DNA from 3 places in the Buttiauxella sp. BIGb0552 genome. Region 1 is predicted to be linked to each of the others. Evidence: predicted binding sites of a transcription regulator. Region 1 holds the regulator's gene; each other region holds the start of a gene.

Region 1 (5,951 bases):
GTGCCGTAAATTTCAGTGCCGGTCAGTTCTTCGAGCAGCGAGGCACGGTCATTGGCATCGGCATTTAAAAAGGCAGCGAACTGCCCTTGGGATAGCATCATCGAACGGGTAAAGCGGTCGTAATCCAGCCCGGTCAATTTGGCGGTGATCTCGAGCTTATCTTTGACCTTATCGGCGACTATTTTGCCGCTGGCTACTTCTGCCAGCTCCACACGCGGGGCTTGTAGATTGCCGTTTACCGCGTTGCGTGCCCGGTTCTGGCTCCAGAATGCGCGGTAGGCAACACCTTTTACTTCAAACTCCACTTCCGCCAGACATTCGGCTGTATCGCGAGTCATCAGATCATTTTGCGACTGTGAGACGGTATTGAGGCGCGGCGTCTTGTGATAAAGCGCGAGGCAGATAGCATCGAGCAGCGTGGTTTTCCCCGCACCAGTTGGCCCGGTTATAGCAAACAATCCGTTGCTGGCAAAAGGCTCGCTGGTGAAATCAATTTTCCATTCCCCTTTCAGGGAGTTGAGGTTTTTTAACCGTAGGCTAAGGATTTTCATGCCTGTTCCTCCGTGTCATGCAGACTGGCAACGGTTTGAGCAAACAGGGTGCGCAAGCGCTGCGCACGCTCCTCGGTGGTCTCTTCCTGAACCAGGCGGCGTTCAAAAACTTCCTCAACGGTGAGTTCACTCAGGGTTTCTTTATGCTGCTGGGCGATAACGCGTTCGCGCTGCTCACGGCTACGGCGCAGCAACACCACTTCTACTGGCAGCGTTTCGGTGATTTGCTGGATATGGCGTTGCATATCATGCAGGTATTCATCGGTGGCGATTTCGATATCCAGCCACACTTTGGGTTCTGCCGGGGCATCGCGCCACTGTTCTAGTTGCTGTTCAATTTCAGACAGCGAGCCTTTGATAACCGCTAACGGCTGGCTAACTGGAACAGTCAGTGGGGTGACCTCATGAAGTTTACCCTCGGCAAACTCAACCAGATAAACGCTCTTGGTCTTGCCGGTTTCGTCAAAACTTAGCGGAATAGGTGAACCGCTGTAACGGATATGTTCGGTGCCGCCAATTAATTGCGCACGATGAATATGGCCAAGCGCTATGTAATCGGCATTCGGGAAATGCTGCGCCGGGAAGGCATCAAGCGTGCCAATATAGATGTCACGCACTGCATCGCTTTTTGTCACGCCGACGGTCGTTAAATGCCCGGTGGCGATAATCGGCAGCTTCGCGTCAGCGCGCAAATCGCAGGCTGCGCGATAACACTGCTGATAATGTTCGCTAATGGCTTCCATTAAAGAACGCTGTTTTTCATGGCCGGACAGCCCCGCCTGGCTGCTTTGAATATCGCGTGGGCGCAAAAACGGGATTGGGCACAGAATCGCACCCGCCTGGCCGCTTTTGGTATTGAGCCGGATAGCTTGCTGGCTTGCATCATGGCGGGCACTGGCAATCACATATGTATTCAGGCAGGCCATAAGCTCGCGGGATTCGTTGAGCGTCGCCACTGAATCATGGTTTCCTGCCAGCACCACGAGCGAGCATCCCGTCGCCTGGAGTTGCACCACAAAGCGGTTATACAGTTCTCGCGCATAGCTTGGCGGTGAGCCGGTATCAAAAATATCACCCGCAACGATTATGGCATCCACATCATTTTCAACGGCAGCTTTGAGCAGCCATTCAAGAAAAGCCTGGTGCTCAGGACCGCGACTTTTGGTATAAAAATTTTGACCAAGATGCCAGTCTGATGTGTGAATTATGCGCATGACCTGTCCGGTGGCTTAAAAATGAAGTCCCGATTATATACACGTCGCCCTTGAAGATGCAGGGGCAAGGCGAAAACGGCATATGTCTCTGTGTCATAAATGAAATTGATGGGTTGCTGAACAGTCATTTTTTTCATAAATCTGTCATAAATCTGACGCATAATGGCACCGCATTGAAACAACAATAATTATTCCCTGGACAAGACAAATCATGGCGAAACGCATTCTGGTCGTAGAAGATGAAGCTCCAATCCGCGAGATGGTCAGTTTTGTGCTTGAGCAAAACGGTTTTCAGCCAGTTGAAGCGGAAGATTATGACAGTGCAGTGAACTTGCTTATCGAACCTTTCCCCGATCTGATTCTGCTGGACTGGATGCTGCCAGGCGGCTCCGGTATTCAGTTTATTAAGCACCTGAAACGTGAAGCTATGACGCGTGATATACCGGTGATGATGCTGACTGCGCGTGGGGAAGAGGAAGACCGTGTGCGAGGTCTCGAAGTCGGGGCCGATGACTATATTACTAAGCCGTTTTCTCCGAAAGAGTTGGTGGCGCGTATTAAAGCTGTGATGCGCCGTATCTCTCCGATGGCGGTAGAAGAAGTGATCGATATGCAGGGGCTGATTCTAGACCCGTCGTCGCATCGCGTGATGACCGGGGAAAACCCATTGGATATGGGGCCAACAGAATTTAAGCTACTGCACTTCTTTATGACACACCCGGAGCGGGTGTATAGCCGTGAACAATTGCTCAATCATGTATGGGGCACCAATGTTTATGTCGAAGACCGAACGGTTGACGTACATATTCGTCGGTTACGCAAAGCGCTCGAACATAGTGGACATGACAGAATGGTACAAACAGTACGCGGTACGGGTTATCGGTTCTCAACCCGCTTTTAATTCCTTATCAGGAGAGTGACGCGTGCTGGAACGGTTGTCATGGAAAAGGCTGGTACTGGAGCTGGTGCTCTGTTGTATACCGGCCGTCATTTTAGGCCTTATTTTTGGCCATTTACCGTGGTTTTTATTACTGGCAGTCACTGGGCTGCTGGTTTGGCATTTCTGGAATCTGCTGCGTCTGTCGTGGTGGTTGTGGGTTGATCGCAGCATGACACCTCCGCCGGGGCGGGGGAGTTGGGACCCGCTGTTGTACGGCCTGCATCAGATGCAACTGCGTAATAAAAAGCGCCGAAAAGAATTAGGCAATTTGATTAAGCGCTTTCGTAGCGGTGCAGAATCATTGCCCGATGCGGTCGTACTGACCACCGAAGAAGGGACGATTTTTTGGTGTAATGGACTTGCTCAACAATTATTGGGACTGCGTTGGCCGGATGATAACGGGCAGAACATCCTTAACTTGCTGCGTTACCCTGAATTTACCCGCTATTTGTCGCAGAAAGATTTTGCTCGCCCGCTGACACTGGTACTCAATAATGGCCGCCATCTGGAATTTCGCGTAATGCCTTATAGCGACGAACAGTGGCTGCTGGTGGCGCGTGATGTGACTCAGATGCACCAGCTTGAAGGGGCGCGTCGCAACTTCTTTGCCAACGTCAGCCATGAACTGCGTACACCGTTAACGGTGCTGCAAGGTTATCTGGAGATGATGCAGGATCAAACCCTTGAAGGCCCGCTGCGCGAGAAAGCGTTGGGCACGATGCGCGAACAAACCTCGCGTATGGAAGGGCTGGTTAAGCAGCTTCTCACGTTGTCAAAAATTGAAGCTGCACCCGCGATGGTGCTCAATGAAAAGATTGATGTGCCACTGATGTTGCGTGTGGTGGAGCGCGAAGCGCAAACTCTCAGCCAGCAAAGACAGACGTTACAGTTTGATATTGATCCGGCTTTAAAAGTGTTTGGTAATGAAGAACAATTGCGCAGTGCGATTTCAAACCTCGTTTATAACGCCGTAAACCATACGCCAGATGGCACACATATTACCGTGAGCTGGAAACGGGCTGCGGGTGGGGCGTGCTTTAGCGTTGCGGACACGGGACCGGGCATTTCAGCCGAACACATTCCACGCCTGACCGAGCGTTTCTACCGCGTGGATAAAGCGCGTTCACGGCAAACCGGTGGCAGCGGGCTGGGGCTTGCGATAGTGAAACATGCCTTGAGCCATCATGATGCGCGTCTTCATATTGAAAGCCAGCCGGGTAAAGGAACGACCTTTTCCTTTGTACTGCCTGAGCGTCTTATCGTTAACGAAAAAGTGGTTCAGCCAGAGTAGCTTGCTCTGGCTGTGTCAAAAACACTTTCCACAGGCCAGTCTTCTGGTCTGTGTTTTTTTTGCTCAGATGTAAATCAATAATCCTCGATTGGTTGTAATTTGACCGCACAAACGACCATGATATTTTCTGATGGATAAACTTATCCTCTAACTTTCTGGCTAATTTAAGGATATCAATCTGGTTTTTGGATCCCTTCTTGCCTTCAAACGCTATAAGCGTTTTAATTGCGCCCCTGTAATTGGTAGACCGACTGGATTTGAGTGGTAATTCAAACAACTATTCTTCTCCACCGATCCAGGAAAGGATTTTCCGCTGTCGTAACTACCAATTGCCGCTTTTATGCCGAGTTAACCCGTATAAAAATTTGAATATTTTCAAAACTTTCAACACCACACATCCACAGGCTGTATAAATTTTATGACTCATCATTTGAAATCTCGAGACATCCTCGCACTGGGCTTTATGACCTTTGCGCTGTTTGTCGGAGCAGGCAATATCATTTTCCCGCCAATGGTGGGTTTACAGGCTGGTGAGCATGTCTGGATTGCCTCCCTTGGCTTCCTGGTCACCGCAGTTGGCCTGCCCGTTCTGACTATTGTCGCTATCGCTCGTGTTGGTGGTGGTATTGATAGCCTGAGCTCGCCAATCGGCCGCCGTGCCGGTGTGCTGTTGGCCACCGTTTGTTATCTGGCCGTTGGACCACTGTTTGCGACACCTCGTACAGCGACTGTCTCCTTCGAAGTGGGGATTGCGCCGCTGGTTGGCAGCAGTGAACTTGCTCTGTTTATCTACAGCCTGGTTTATTTTGCCATTGTTATGGCCATCTCTTTGTATCCGGGCAAATTGTTGGATACCGTTGGTCATGTGCTGGCTCCGGTAAAAATTGTCGCGCTGTTAGCGTTGTCAGTCGGTGCGATTCTGTGGCCTGCTGGTGGTATCAGCACCGCGACTGAAGCGTACCAACATGCGGCGTTTTCTAACGGCTTCGTCAATGGTTATCTGACCATGGATACGCTGGCATCTTTGGTCTTCGGGATTGTCATTGTTAACGCAGCGCGTTCACGTGGCGTTACTGAATCTCGCTTACTGACGCGCTATACCATCTGGGCTGGCCTGATTGCAGGTATCGGCTTAACGCTTATTTACTTAGCACTGTTCCGCCTGGGTTCTGACAGCGCATCGCTGGTTAGCGATCAAAACGCGAACGGTGCCGCAATTCTGCATGCGTATGTTGCTCATACCTTCGGTGGTGCCGGTAGCTTCTTCCTTGCCGCGCTGATTTTCCTCGCGTGCATGGTAACGGCGATTGGCCTGACTTGTGCGTGTGCTGAGTTCTTCAGCCAGTATCTGCCGCTGTCTTACCGCTCGCTGGTGTTTATCCTTGGCCTGTTCTCGATGGTGGTTTCTAACCTCGGCCTGAGCCATTTGATTCAGATTTCGATTCCAGTGCTGACGGCAATTTACCCACCGTGTATTGCGCTGGTGGTACTGAGTTTCACCCGTCCGTGGTGGCATAATTCAACTCGCGTTATCGCTCCGGCGATGCTCATCAGTACCTTGTTCGGTATCCTTGATGGGATTAAAGCTTCGGCAATCAGTGATATTTTACCAGCGTGGACGGCGCGTTTGCCGCTTGCTGATCAAGGGTTGGCATGGCTAGCACCAACGGTCATCATGGTGGTTATTGCCATCATTTGGGACCGCGCCGCAGGGCGACAGGTGGCATCCGCCGCCCACTAAAAATTAAAATTATGTTCAACCACGGGGCTTAGCTCCGTGGTTTTTTTTATTGTTAAGCAGGTATGGAATCAATGGAAAACGCTAATAAACTCAAGCGCGGCTTGAGTACCCGGCACATACGCTTTATGGCGTTGGGTTCGGCAATTGGCACCGGGCTGTTTTATGGCTCGGCAGACGCAATTAAAATGGCTGGCCCAAGTGTATTGCTGGCTTA
Region 2 (5,951 bases), 360 kb from region 1:
ATGCAGCAGTTGCTGAAAGATTTGCTCACTGCTTATAAATTCGGTGTTAAAACGCTTTATTATCAGAACACCCGCGACGGTGCGGAAGATGCGCAAGACGACCTGGCGCCTTCAATCCAGGACGATGGCTGCGAAAGCGGCGCATGTAAAATCTAACTTAAAATCCCCTCACCTTGCTGAGGGGATTTTTTCGACGCATTACAGGATTTAACCTCATGGCTTACACCACTTTTTCACAGACGAAAAACGATCAGCTTGCAGAACCGATGTTCTTTGGCCAGTCGGTTAACGTGGCTCGCTACGATCAGCAAAAATATGACATCTTCGAAAAGCTGATTGAAAAGCAACTCTCCTTCTTCTGGCGTCCGGAAGAAGTGGACGTTTCCCGTGACCGTATCGACTATCAGGCGCTGCCCGATCACGAAAAACACATTTTCATCAGCAACCTGAAATACCAGACTCTGCTGGACTCCATTCAGGGCCGCAGCCCGAACGTGGCTCTGCTGCCGCTGATTTCCATCCCTGAGTTGGAAACCTGGGTTGAAACGTGGGCGTTTTCCGAAACCATCCATTCACGCTCTTACACCCATATCATCCGTAATATCGTTAACGATCCGGCGATTGTGTTTGACGATATCGTTACTAACCAGGAAATCTTAAAGCGCGCAAAAGATATCTCCGGTTACTACGACCGACTGATTGAGATGACTAGCTACTGGCATCTGCTGGGTGAAGGTACGCACAACGTGAACGGCAAAACCGTGACCGTGAACCTGCGTGCACTCAAGCGCCAACTCTATTTATGCCTGATGAGCGTTAACGCACTAGAAGCGATTCGCTTCTATGTCAGCTTTGCCTGCTCCTTCGCATTCGCCGAGCGCGAACTGATGGAAGGCAACGCGAAAATCATCAAACTGATTGCCCGTGACGAAGCGCTGCACCTGACCGGGACTCAGCACATGCTGAACCTGATGCGCTCCGGTGAAGACGATCCTGAAATGGCGGAAATCGCCCAGGAATGCCGCCAGGAATGCTACGACCTGTTCGTACTGGCTGCCGAGCAAGAAAAAGAGTGGGCAAGCTATCTGTTCCGCGACGGTTCGATGATCGGTCTGAACAAAGATATTCTCTGCCAGTATGTTGATTACATTACCAACATCCGTATGCAGGCAGTTGGCCTGGACCTGCCATTTAAAACGCGCTCTAACCCAATCCCATGGATTAACGCCTGGCTGGTGTCTGACAACGTGCAGGTTGCACCGCAAGAAGTGGAAGTGAGCTCTTATCTGGTCGGTCAGATTGATTCGAACGTTAACACCGACGATTTAAGCGATTTCCAGCTGTAATTTATGAGCCGTATTACGCTACGAATCACCGGAGCACAACTCCTGTGTGAAGAAGAACATCCTTCCCTGCTGGCGACGCTGGAATCTCACCAGGTCGCCGTGGAATATCAGTGCCGGGAAGGTTATTGCGGCTCCTGTCGTATCCGGTTGACGGCAGGCGAAGTGAAGTGGCTTACCGAACCGCTGGCGTTTATCCAGCCCGGTGAAATACTGCCCTGCTGCTGCCAGGCGCAGGGCGATATTGAGATAGAGATGTAAAAAAAACCTCCCGCTGGAGGTTTTTTATTTTCTGGGGATTACTGACCTTCCCGCGCTTTCATTTCCTGGTGATGTTTGTTTTCACCCACCATCACCACCAGCAGCAGAATCACGGCCATAATACTGCCGCCTATCATCACCATAAAGCCGCCGTCCCAGCCAAAGAAATCAACGGTATAACCGACAATGGCACTCGCGGCGACCGACCCACCGAGGTAGCCGAACAAGCCAGTGAAGCCCGCTGCCGTTCCCGCGGCTTTTTTCGGTGCCAGTTCCAGCGCGTGCAGGCCAATCAGCATCACCGGTCCGTAGATCAGGAAGCCAATCACAATCATACACGCCATATCCACACTCGGATTTCCCGGCGGGTTCAGCCAGTACACAATGGTCGCAATCGTCACCAGAATCATAAAGAACACACCGGTTGCGCCGCGGTTGCCTCTGAACACTTTGTCCGACATCCAGCCACACAGCAGCGTGCCAGGGATCCCGGCGTATTCATAAAGGAAATAAGCCCAGGATGATTTATCCAGCGCGAAGTGCTTCACTTCTTTCAAATACGTTGGCGACCAGTCGAGAATGCCGTAACGCAGCAAGTAGACAAAAACGTTAGCAATGGCGATGTACCACAGCAGGCGGTTAGGGAAAACGTACTGCATGAAGATCTGTTTAGCCGTCAGTTCCTCTTCCGTTTTGTCGTTGTAGTCGTCCGGGTAATCGTTTTTGTACTCTTCGATTGGCGGCAAGCCGCAGGATTGCGGGGTATCGCGCATTAATGCAAAGGCAATCAATGCCACCAGAATCGCCGCAAAGGCTGGCATATAAAGTGCCGCATGCCAGTCGTTAAACCACGCCATCCCGAGTAAGAACAGCAATGGCGGCAAACCCCCACCCACGTTATGTGCGCAGTTCCAGACAGAAACAATTCCGCCACGCTCTTTCTTGGACCACCAGTGCACCATGGTGCGCCCACACGGCGGCCAGCCCATGCCCTGGAACCAGCCACATAAGAACAGCAGCACAAACATCACTGCGATGCTCGATGTCGCCCATGGCACAAATCCCATGAATAGCATGACTAACGACGCCAGAATTAAACCGGCGGGTAAGAAAACTCGCGGATTAGAGCGGTCAGAAACCGACCCCATGATGAATTTTGAAAAGCCGTAGGCGATAGAAATACCAGAAAGCGCGAATCCTAAATCCCCTCGCGAGAAACCTTGCTCAATCAAGTAGGGCATCGCCAGGGTGAAGTTTTTACGCACCAGATAGTAGGCCGCGTAACCGAAGAAAATACCCATAAAGATTTGCCAGCGCAGGCGTTTATAAGTTGGATCTATGTGCTCGCTTTTCAGCCGTGGCTGATGGGCGGTAGGTTTGAAAATGCTCAGCATAAATGCCTCCGTGGCAGGTTTTATCAGGCAATGTTCTTTTGCGAGCGCATGGTAAGAATTATCCCGTCTGGTTAGTGTGAAACACCCCGCAAATTATTACATTTTTATTACAAACTATCGAAATAGTGCATGGCATCACACTTCACTTTCGATTTATGCTCGAATTTGCTCGATATCAAACATTGATAATCTTTTCTGTGGCTGAATAGCGTTCAAGAGGTTCTTTCCAGGAGAAGCGCATGAACGCGGATAGCAAAGAAAGGGATGTCATTATTATTGGTGGAGGTGCAACGGGTGCCGGGATTGCCCGCGACTGTGCGCGACGCGGGTTACGCACGCTACTACTGGAAAGGCATGATATCGCCACCGGTGCGACAGGCCGAAACCATGGCTTACTCCACAGCGGCGCGCGATACGCCATGACAGATAGCGAATCAGCCCGCGAGTGTATTGAAGAAAACCGCATCCTTAAACGCATTGCTCGCCACTGTATTGAGCGCACAGACGGGTTGTTTATCACCCTTCCTGAAGATGATTTAGCCTTGCAGAGCATGTTTATTGCTGCGTGCCAGGACGCCGGAATCAATGCTCAACAGCTCGATCCTAAAGAAGCATTACGGATAGAACCTGCGGCCAATCCTGCGCTTATCGGTGCGGTTCGCGTGCCGGATGGAACTGTCGACCCCTTCCGCCTGACCGCCGCCAATATGCTCGATGCCAGAGAACATGGCGCAGAAATTCTTACCGGGCAGGAGGTTACCGGGTTGATTCGCCAGGGCAGTCGCGTAATGGGTGTCAGGGTCTACAACCACCAGAGCCATCAACGCCACGATTTATATGCAAATATCGTCGTCAATGCTGCCGGGATCTGGGGGCAGCGTATCGCTGAATATGCTGATTTAAGTATTCGTATGCTGCCTGCAAAAGGCTCGTTGCTGATACTCGGGCATCGCATCAACAATATGGTGATCAACCGCTGCCGCAAACCTGCTGATGCCGATATTCTGGTGCCCGGCGATACCATTTCGCTGATTGGTACCACGTCAACACCTGTTGAGTACGACCAAATCGACAATATGCGCGTCACACCGCAAGAGGTCGATATCCTGATTCGTGAAGGGTCTAAACTTGCGCCCAAACTAGCAGCCACCCGCATTTTGCGTGCCTATGCTGGCGTTCGCCCACTGGTTGCCAGCGATAACGATCCGAGCGGGCGCAACGCCAGCCGGGGGATCGTATTGATGGATCACGCAAAGCGTGACGGAATGGACGGCTTTATCACCATCACTGGCGGCAAACTCATGACCTATCGCCTGATGGCTGAATGGGCCACCAATGCGGTGTGCGAAAAACTCGGTCATTCCAGCCCCTGCACCACCGCAACCGTCCCGCTTCCTGGTTCAGGAAGCTCGCAAGAAGAGACACTCAGTAAAGTCATTTCGCTACCGCCAACCATCCGCCGCTCTGCTGTCTGGCGCCACGGCGATCGTGCTGAACAACTTCTGGCGGGCGACCGCCTGAGCAACAGCCTGGTTTGCGAATGTGAAGCGGTAACGGCCGGTGAAGTTCGCTACGCGGTCAATAAACTGGCTGTCGCCAATCTTGGCGATTTACGCCGTCGAACCCGCGTAGGAATGGGTACCTGCCAGGGTGAGTTATGCGCCTGTCGCGCCGCCGGTTTATTACAACGTTTTGGCACGTCATCGCCTGCGCAATCGCTCGACCAGTTATCGCTTTTTCTCAATGAACGCTGGAAAGGGATCCGCCCTATTGCCTGGGATGATGCGCTGCGAGAAAGCGAATTTACCGCTTGGGTGTACCAGGGGTTGTGCGGGCTAAAAAAAGGAACGCCACAATGAAATTCGACAGCCTGATTATTGGCGGTGGACTCGCCGGACTGGTGTGCGGTATCCGTCTGGCGGAAGCGGGGCTGCGTTGCGCTATCGTCAGTCGCGGGCAAAGCGCACTTCATTTTTCGTCAGGATCGCTGGATTTACTGGCGGAGTTGCCCGATGGCACTCCGGTAAACTCTCCCCTGGATGCACTGGCAGCATTAAAACTGCAGGCACCAGAACACCCTTATAGTCTGATGGGGGCGCAAAACGTACAGCGTTTCGCGATGGAGAGTGAAGCGCTGCTGGCCCGTTGCCATATCACACTTACGGGCAGCTATAAGCAGAACCACCAGCGTATTACGCCGCTTGGAATTGAACGTGCAACGTGGCTTAGCCCAATGGAAATCCCCGTAGCACCCCTTCCGTGGAAACACATCACGGTAGTCGGTATTGCCGGTTTTCTCGATTTTCAGCCAGAACTTGTCGCTGGTTCACTGGCAGAAAACCACATCAATGTGAAAACCGCGGAACTGACACTTCCCGCACTGGACACGTTACGCAATAACCCCAGCGAGTTCCGCGCTGCCAATATCGCCCGCGTACTGGATATGCCAGAACAACAACGCCTGCTTATTGATGAGCTTAAAACGCTGGCGCATGACACTGATGCCCTGTTCCTTCCGGCATGCCTCGGGAGTGAAGATGATAAAGCCTGGCAGGCGGTAAGCCGTGAATTACCCTGCCCGCTTCGCCTGTTACCCACACTTCCCCCTTCGGTGCTCGGTATGCGGTTGTATCACCAGTTGCGCCGCCGTTTTCAGCAGCTCAACGGGATAATGATGCCCGGTGACGCCGTGGTGAGGACGGAAACACAGCTGCAAAATATCAGTGCGATTTTCACCCGCAACCACGCAGAAGTCCCGCTGCGGGCAAACCATTATGTCCTCGCCAGCGGCAGCTTTTTCAGTAACGGCCTTGAGGCAAAATTCAGCGGCATACGCGAACCCGTTTTTGGCCTCGATATCTGCGCCCCAGCCGAGCGTGAAGCGTGGTGCAAAGAGGACTTTTTCAGCCCGCAGCCGTATTTGCAGGCAGGTGTTGCCGTTGATAAGCATTTC
Region 3 (5,951 bases), on a different contig from region 1:
CTTTAATTGCCTGGCGCGCGCCGTTGAATTCCATATCGCCCCACTGCGCAACCGGGCCAGACATTGCACCAACAACCGCAACTTTGATGTCTGCTGCGGTTGCCGCGTGAGACACCGCCAGCGCAATAACTCCAGCGAGTAATGTCTTCGCGTTCATTTTCATAGATCCAATTCCTGTTCGTGATTATGTGGTTTTATAGTGACCAAAAAACGCACTGTGTGTTTTTTAGCCTTTAACCATTTTTATGAGCGCCTTTAAGGGCTTAGCGCCAAAATTTACAATTTTTAAAGCTAAACTCTCTATTTTTCAGGCTATTAAGCAAAGATATTATTCTGTATTTGCTCATAGTTAAACAAAAAAAAGCAGCTTTTTCAGCATAAAATAGCGATACAAAGAGCGGAATAAATCACTAGGTTTTAGGGTTTTATACTGACCATATTTCAATCTACCGCTTATCGAACTGGCATACGTTTGCCGTAAAAATTAATCGTCTGGTATATGACAGATAAAAGATAAAGCGTCTGGCGCAAATAAATTGGTTACACTCGGGGTTTTCCCGCTTTTTGGTTAGCTCGCTTATGAAACTCACCATCATTCGTCTGTTTGAGTGTAGTGCTCAGGATGAGATTGATCTTGCTAAGATCTGGCCGGAATACTCCAGCGCTTCGCTTGCTTTGACTGATACTCACAGAATTTACGCTGCAAAATTTAATGACCGACTGCTCGGCGCGGTGCGGGTTACGCTCGCGGGCAATGAAGCCGCGCTGGATTCGCTGCGGGTACGCGAAATCACCCGTCGCCGTGGCGTTGGGCAGTATCTGGTCGAAGAAGTAATTCGTGATAATCCTGACATCACCGGTTGGTGGATGAGCGACGCAGGAGTAGAAGACCGCGATGTGATGAATGCGTTTATGGAAGCGGTAGGGTTTACTGCTGAGAATAGCGGTTGGGGAAAGTGATATAGAAGCGTCGGATGACGCTTCGCTTATCCGACCTACAAAAATGGGGGGATATAACTGTAATTGTTATCGCTCCCCCGTTTATCGAAGCATTTCGCGTTGCAGGAAGGCGGCAAGTTGTGAAATCCCCGGGAGCTTACTCCAGTAAGTGACCGGGGTTAACAAATCTGTCAGGAACAGATTTGAACGCTGCTTGCAGCGGCCCTACAAGGGCGAGGCCCAAGGATGGGCCGAGTAACAACGCAGCCAACGCATCTGCGGCGCGAAAGGTGCCCGATAAATTATTTGGCGTCGGTAGCAGTACCGTTCGCATGCCAGGTAAACACACCAAACTCGAACCCTTTCAGGTCACCCTTCTGATCCCAGCTCAACGGACCCATTACAGTATCAACCGTTGCGCCTTTCAGGTACGTCGCGATTTCAGCCGGATCTTCTGACTTGTTCAGGCCTGCAGCCAGAGATTGCAGTGCTGCGTATGTGGTCCATACGAACGCACCACTTGGATCTTGTTTCTTCGCTTTAATCGCATCTACAACCGGTTTGTTCGCCGGAACCTGGTCGTAGTTCTTCGGCTTAGTCACTAACAAGCCTTCGGCTGATTCACCCGCGATGTTAGACAGCGAAACGTTCGCCACACCTTCTGGACCCATGAACTGAGTTTTCAGGCCTGCTGCACGAGACTGACGCAGGATCTGGCCCATTTCAGGGTGGTAGCCACCGTAGTAAACGAAGTCGATGTTCTCTTTCTTCAGGCGTGCCACCAGCGTTGAGAAGTCTTTCTCGCCTGCGGTGATACCGTCAAAGAACACCACGTTAGCGCCCGCTTTTTTCAGGTTGTCCTGAACGGAGCGCGCCAGGCCTTCGCCATACTGCTGCTTGTCATGAATTACCGCGATATTTTTCGGTTTTACATGCTCAAGGATGTATTTTGCCGCCGTTGGGCCCTGATCGGAGTCCAGGCCGGTGGTGCGCATTGTCAGTTTGTAACCGCGCGCGGTCAGCTCAGGCGCTGTTGCCGCTGGTGTGATCATCAGAATACCTTCGTCTTCGTAGATGTCAGACGCAGGCTGAGTGGAAGAAGAACACAGGTGACCGATAACATATTTGATGCCGTCGTTAACCACTTTGTTGGCGACCGCTACCGCTTGTTTCGGGTCACAAGCATCGTCGTATTTAGTGATAACCAGTTTGTCGCCTTTGATGCCGCCTTTGGCATTAATGTCAGCAACCGCTTGTTCTGCACCGGTAAACTCCTGGTCGCCATACTGTGCAACCGGGCCAGACATCGCCCCAACTACCGCTACTTTGATGTCCTTAGCAAATGCCGCGTTGCTCATCGCAAGCGCAATACAACCAGCCAATAACGCTTTGCCCTTCATGTTCATCCTGAGATCCCCATTTTTGTTGTGATTGGTATTTACCCATCATCCTTCAAGCTGCAGGGGTGTTGGCTGCACTCACTTACCCGAATCACTTACCTTAGTAAGCTCATCGGGATAAGCTCCCTGGCCGCCTACCTGCAACTCGAATGCTAATGGGTAATTGTTGTGTTGTTTTGGCACGATTTTATTTTTGATTTGCGAATACCGCGTGTGCCTTCGCCGCACTCAGAGTTAAAAACATACCCGAATTTGCGGTTTTTGGAATAACAATTTTTTCACAATAGGGAAGGAAAGTGACGGGCATAAAAAAACCGCCTCGAAAGGCGGTTTTTTTTGTCTGGCTGAATAACTTACGCTTCGATGGCCATGCGCAGTTTTTTCATCGCGTTCTTTTCAAGCTGGCGCACACGCTCGGCGGAAACGCCATAGCGGTCAGCCAGTTCTTGCAGCGTGCTTTTGTTGTCTTCGTCGAGCCAACGGGCACGGATAATATCCTGGCTACGCTCGTCCAGACCCAGCATAGCGTCGCTGAGTTTATCAGCCGCGTGCGATTCCCAGTTATCGTCTTCAATGCCATCGGCAAAGTTAGAAGACTTATCCTGCAAGAACAGCACTGGAGCCATTGGCGCGCTGTCTGAATCGTCGTCGTTGCCCATGTCGAACGTCATGTCCTGCGCCGCCATGCGAGATTCCATCTCACGGACATCTTTGCTGGAAACCCCCAGCTCGTTGGCGACCATTTCCACTTCGTCCTGGTTGAACCAACCCAGACGCTGTTTAGTTTTACGCAGGTTAAAGAACAACTTACGTTGTGCTTTAGTGGTTGCCACTTTCACAATACGCCAGTTACGCAGAACGTATTCGTGAATTTCAGCTTTGATCCAGTGCACGGCGAACGACACCAGACGGACACCCACTTCCGGGTTAAAGCGGCGCACAGCCTTCATCAGGCCGATGTTGCCTTCCTGAATCAAGTCAGCCTGCGGCAAGCCATAACCCGAGTAATTACGAGCGATATGAACAACAAAGCGCAGGTGAGACAGGATCAGCCTTTTCGCTGCTTCCAGATCGCCCTGGTAATGCAGCTTTTCAGCCAGCTCCTTCTCTTCCTCAGCCGTTAACATCGGCCAGGAATTAGCGGCCCGGATATAAGATTCCAGGTTACCAACAGGGGCTAAAGCTAAATTTTGCATTTCTTTGGTCATTCAAACCCTCTCTTAAGACTAACGTACAGGTTGCTACACCATGCTGCACCTGACCACACGTCAAGCGCCAAACCGTACCATCCACAGTAAACTCAGACAGTGATGTTATCCACAAGTTCACTGTAAAGCTGTGCATATATTACACACAAAATGTGACAGAGCTATGAAACTGGGCAGGAGAAACACATACCGAGGTGGGAGCGTGTCCCCTGCTGACGGGTAATTCGTAGCAGGGAACAAGTATATCAAAAAATTTTTACTCTGGGGTAAAACGACGTAAATGTTGTACCGTTGCGATCCATGCCGCCAACCATCCACTCATGGACGCCACCAGCAGTAACAGCAGGCATTCATCGAAGCCTAAACCGGTAAGATCGAACTTAGTTCCAAACACTTGCGCGACTTCTGTCACCGCAGAAGATAACCGCCACACCAGAATTTCGGTCAGGATCAGCGATAAAAATGCCCCGCTGAAACCTAATAACGCACCGCCATACAAAAACGGACGCAGGATGAATCCATCCGTCGCACCAATCAGTTTCTGCACGTTGATGGAGTCGCGGCGGGCAAAAATGCTCAGGCGAACACTGTTACCAATGACCAGGAACACTGCGGCAACCATCAGCACACCAATCATCGCAGCTACGCGGCCCACAAGGCCTGTCAGCGACGCCAGCCGTGCAAACCAGCTGTCATCCATGCGCACTTCGTCTACACCGTTAATACGGGCGACGCGGTCACGCAAAGTGTTCAGGTGGTCGGTAGTCTGGAAATCGAGTTTCGGGTTAACCACGGCAACCGCAGGCAGCGGGTTTTCTTCCAGCATATCCAGCGCGCCACCAAAGCCCGACCAGTTGCGGAACTCACCCAGCGCTTCGTCACGGGAAAGATAGTTAACTTTATCGACGCCCTCTTCTGCCTGAATCGCGCCAACCACTTGCTGCGCGGCATTGTCATCCAGCGCTTTATCGAGGTAAACCGTGATTTGTGGGGAAGGATAATACTGCGTGGCAGCTTGATTCACGTTCTTGTAAACCATGTAGCACACGCTAGGCAGCGTCAGGGAGATGGCGATAACCATCACCGTCAGGAAAGTAGCTAATGGCTTGCTGCGCAGGTCTTGTAAAGCGCCCTGCCAGGCGTAACGGAACTGTTCGTTCACGCCACCTTTTAGAGATTTGCTTTTCGACTGAGGCCCTTTGCCACGTTTTTTCACCGAGCGACCTAAATCCCCTAGCTTATTCAGCGAGTTGATTTTATCCAGCTTGTTGCTGAAGCGCTTTATGTGATTGAGCGCGCTGCGTTTATTCACCTGCCAGGCCTCCATGCAAATGGCCGTCACTTAACGTCAACATGCGATAATTACGGCGGGATATCAGCCCCATGTCGTGCGTCGCCATCAAAACGGTTACACCCACCCGGTTGAACTCTTCGAACAGACGCAAAATCCCTTCCGAGAGTGCGTCATCGAGGTTACCGGTTGGTTCATCCGCCAATAACACGGCGGGCTTGTTCACCACAGCGCGGGCAATCCCCACACGCTGCTGTTCACCACCAGAGAGTTGGATCGGGAAATTCTTCGCTTTATCTAGCAGGCCGACTTTATCCAGTGCCGCACTAACGCGACGGCGAATATCTTCACCGCTGGCACCCGCGATGATCAGCGGGATTGCCACGTTGTCATAAACGGTTCTGTCCATCAACAGATGGTGATCCTGGAAGATCATTCCAATCTGGCGACGCAGGAACGGCACTTCGCGGCTCTTGAGGCGGCTAATATCATGGCCGCCAAAAGCAATTTTCCCGGCGCTTGGCCGCTCAATACCGCAGATAAGCTTGAGCAGGGTACTTTTCCCCGCGCCTGAGTGGCCGGTCAGGAAAGCCATCTCGCCAGGTTGCATATGGAAGGTCACTCCCTGCAACGCTTGTCTCCCACCGAGATAGGCCTTACTAACGTGTTCAAAGCGAATCATTGTTAATCCTCTCGGGCAAAAAGTGCCTCAATAAAATCGCCCGCATTAAACGGACGCAAGTCCTCAATACGCTCGCCGACGCCAATATAGCGAATCGGAATACCAAACTGATCGGCAACGGAGAAAATCACGCCGCCTTTGGCTGTACCATCGAGTTTGGTTAGCGTAATGCCTGTCAATCCAACGGCTTCATGGAACAATTTAGCCTGGCTAATCGCATTCTGCCCGGTGCTGGCATCAAGGGTGAGCATAACCTCATGCGGTGCATCCCCGTCCAGTTTTTTCATCACGCGAACAATTTTCTTCAGCTCTTCCATCAGGTGCGATTTGTTCTGCAAACGCCCAGCGGTATCCGCCAGAAGGACGTCGACATTACGTGCTTTCGCGGCCTGAATGGCATCGAAAATCACTGAGGCGGAATCAGCCCCTGT

Evidence for each region. The regulator PhoB, encoded in region 1, activates phosphate uptake and scavenging genes when phosphate is short. The targets are predictions, from matches to a motif close to CTGTCATAAAACTGNCNNAT.
Region 2: the regulator PhoB is predicted to act here: its motif matches at 3,092-3,111, upstream of glpT (glycerol-3-phosphate transporter).
Region 3: the regulator PhoB is predicted to act here: its motif matches at 3,698-3,717, upstream of rpoH (RNA polymerase sigma factor RpoH).

Annotation. Positions count from the first base shown of each region.
Region 1 is NZ_SODY01000002.1:840,846-846,796, reverse strand. Features, by position in the region: gene sbcC (exonuclease subunit SbcC) at 1-551, opposite strand, end outside; gene sbcD (exonuclease subunit SbcD) at 548-1,765, opposite strand; gene phoB (phosphate response regulator transcription factor PhoB) at 1,977-2,666, shown strand; gene phoR (phosphate regulon sensor histidine kinase PhoR) at 2,689-3,996, shown strand; gene brnQ (branched-chain amino acid transporter carrier protein BrnQ) at 4,415-5,737, shown strand; gene proY (proline-specific permease ProY) at 5,809-5,951, shown strand, end outside.
Region 2 is NZ_SODY01000002.1:481,849-487,799, forward strand. Features, by position in the region: gene nrdA (class 1a ribonucleoside-diphosphate reductase subunit alpha) at 1-156, shown strand, start outside; gene nrdB (class Ia ribonucleoside-diphosphate reductase subunit beta) at 216-1,346, shown strand; gene yfaE (class I ribonucleotide reductase maintenance protein YfaE) at 1,350-1,604, shown strand; gene glpT (glycerol-3-phosphate transporter) at 1,643-2,998, opposite strand; gene glpA (anaerobic glycerol-3-phosphate dehydrogenase subunit A) at 3,238-4,857, shown strand; gene glpB (glycerol-3-phosphate dehydrogenase subunit GlpB) at 4,854-5,951, shown strand, end outside.
Region 3 is NZ_SODY01000005.1:235,438-241,388, forward strand. Features, by position in the region: gene livK (high-affinity branched-chain amino acid ABC transporter substrate-binding protein LivK) at 1-163, opposite strand, end outside; gene panM (aspartate 1-decarboxylase autocleavage activator PanM) at 580-960, shown strand; gene EDF88_RS16275 (branched-chain amino acid ABC transporter substrate-binding protein) at 1,242-2,345, opposite strand; gene rpoH (RNA polymerase sigma factor RpoH) at 2,693-3,547, opposite strand; gene ftsX (permease-like cell division protein FtsX) at 3,804-4,859, opposite strand; gene ftsE (cell division ATP-binding protein FtsE) at 4,852-5,520, opposite strand; gene ftsY (signal recognition particle-docking protein FtsY) at 5,523-5,951, opposite strand, start outside.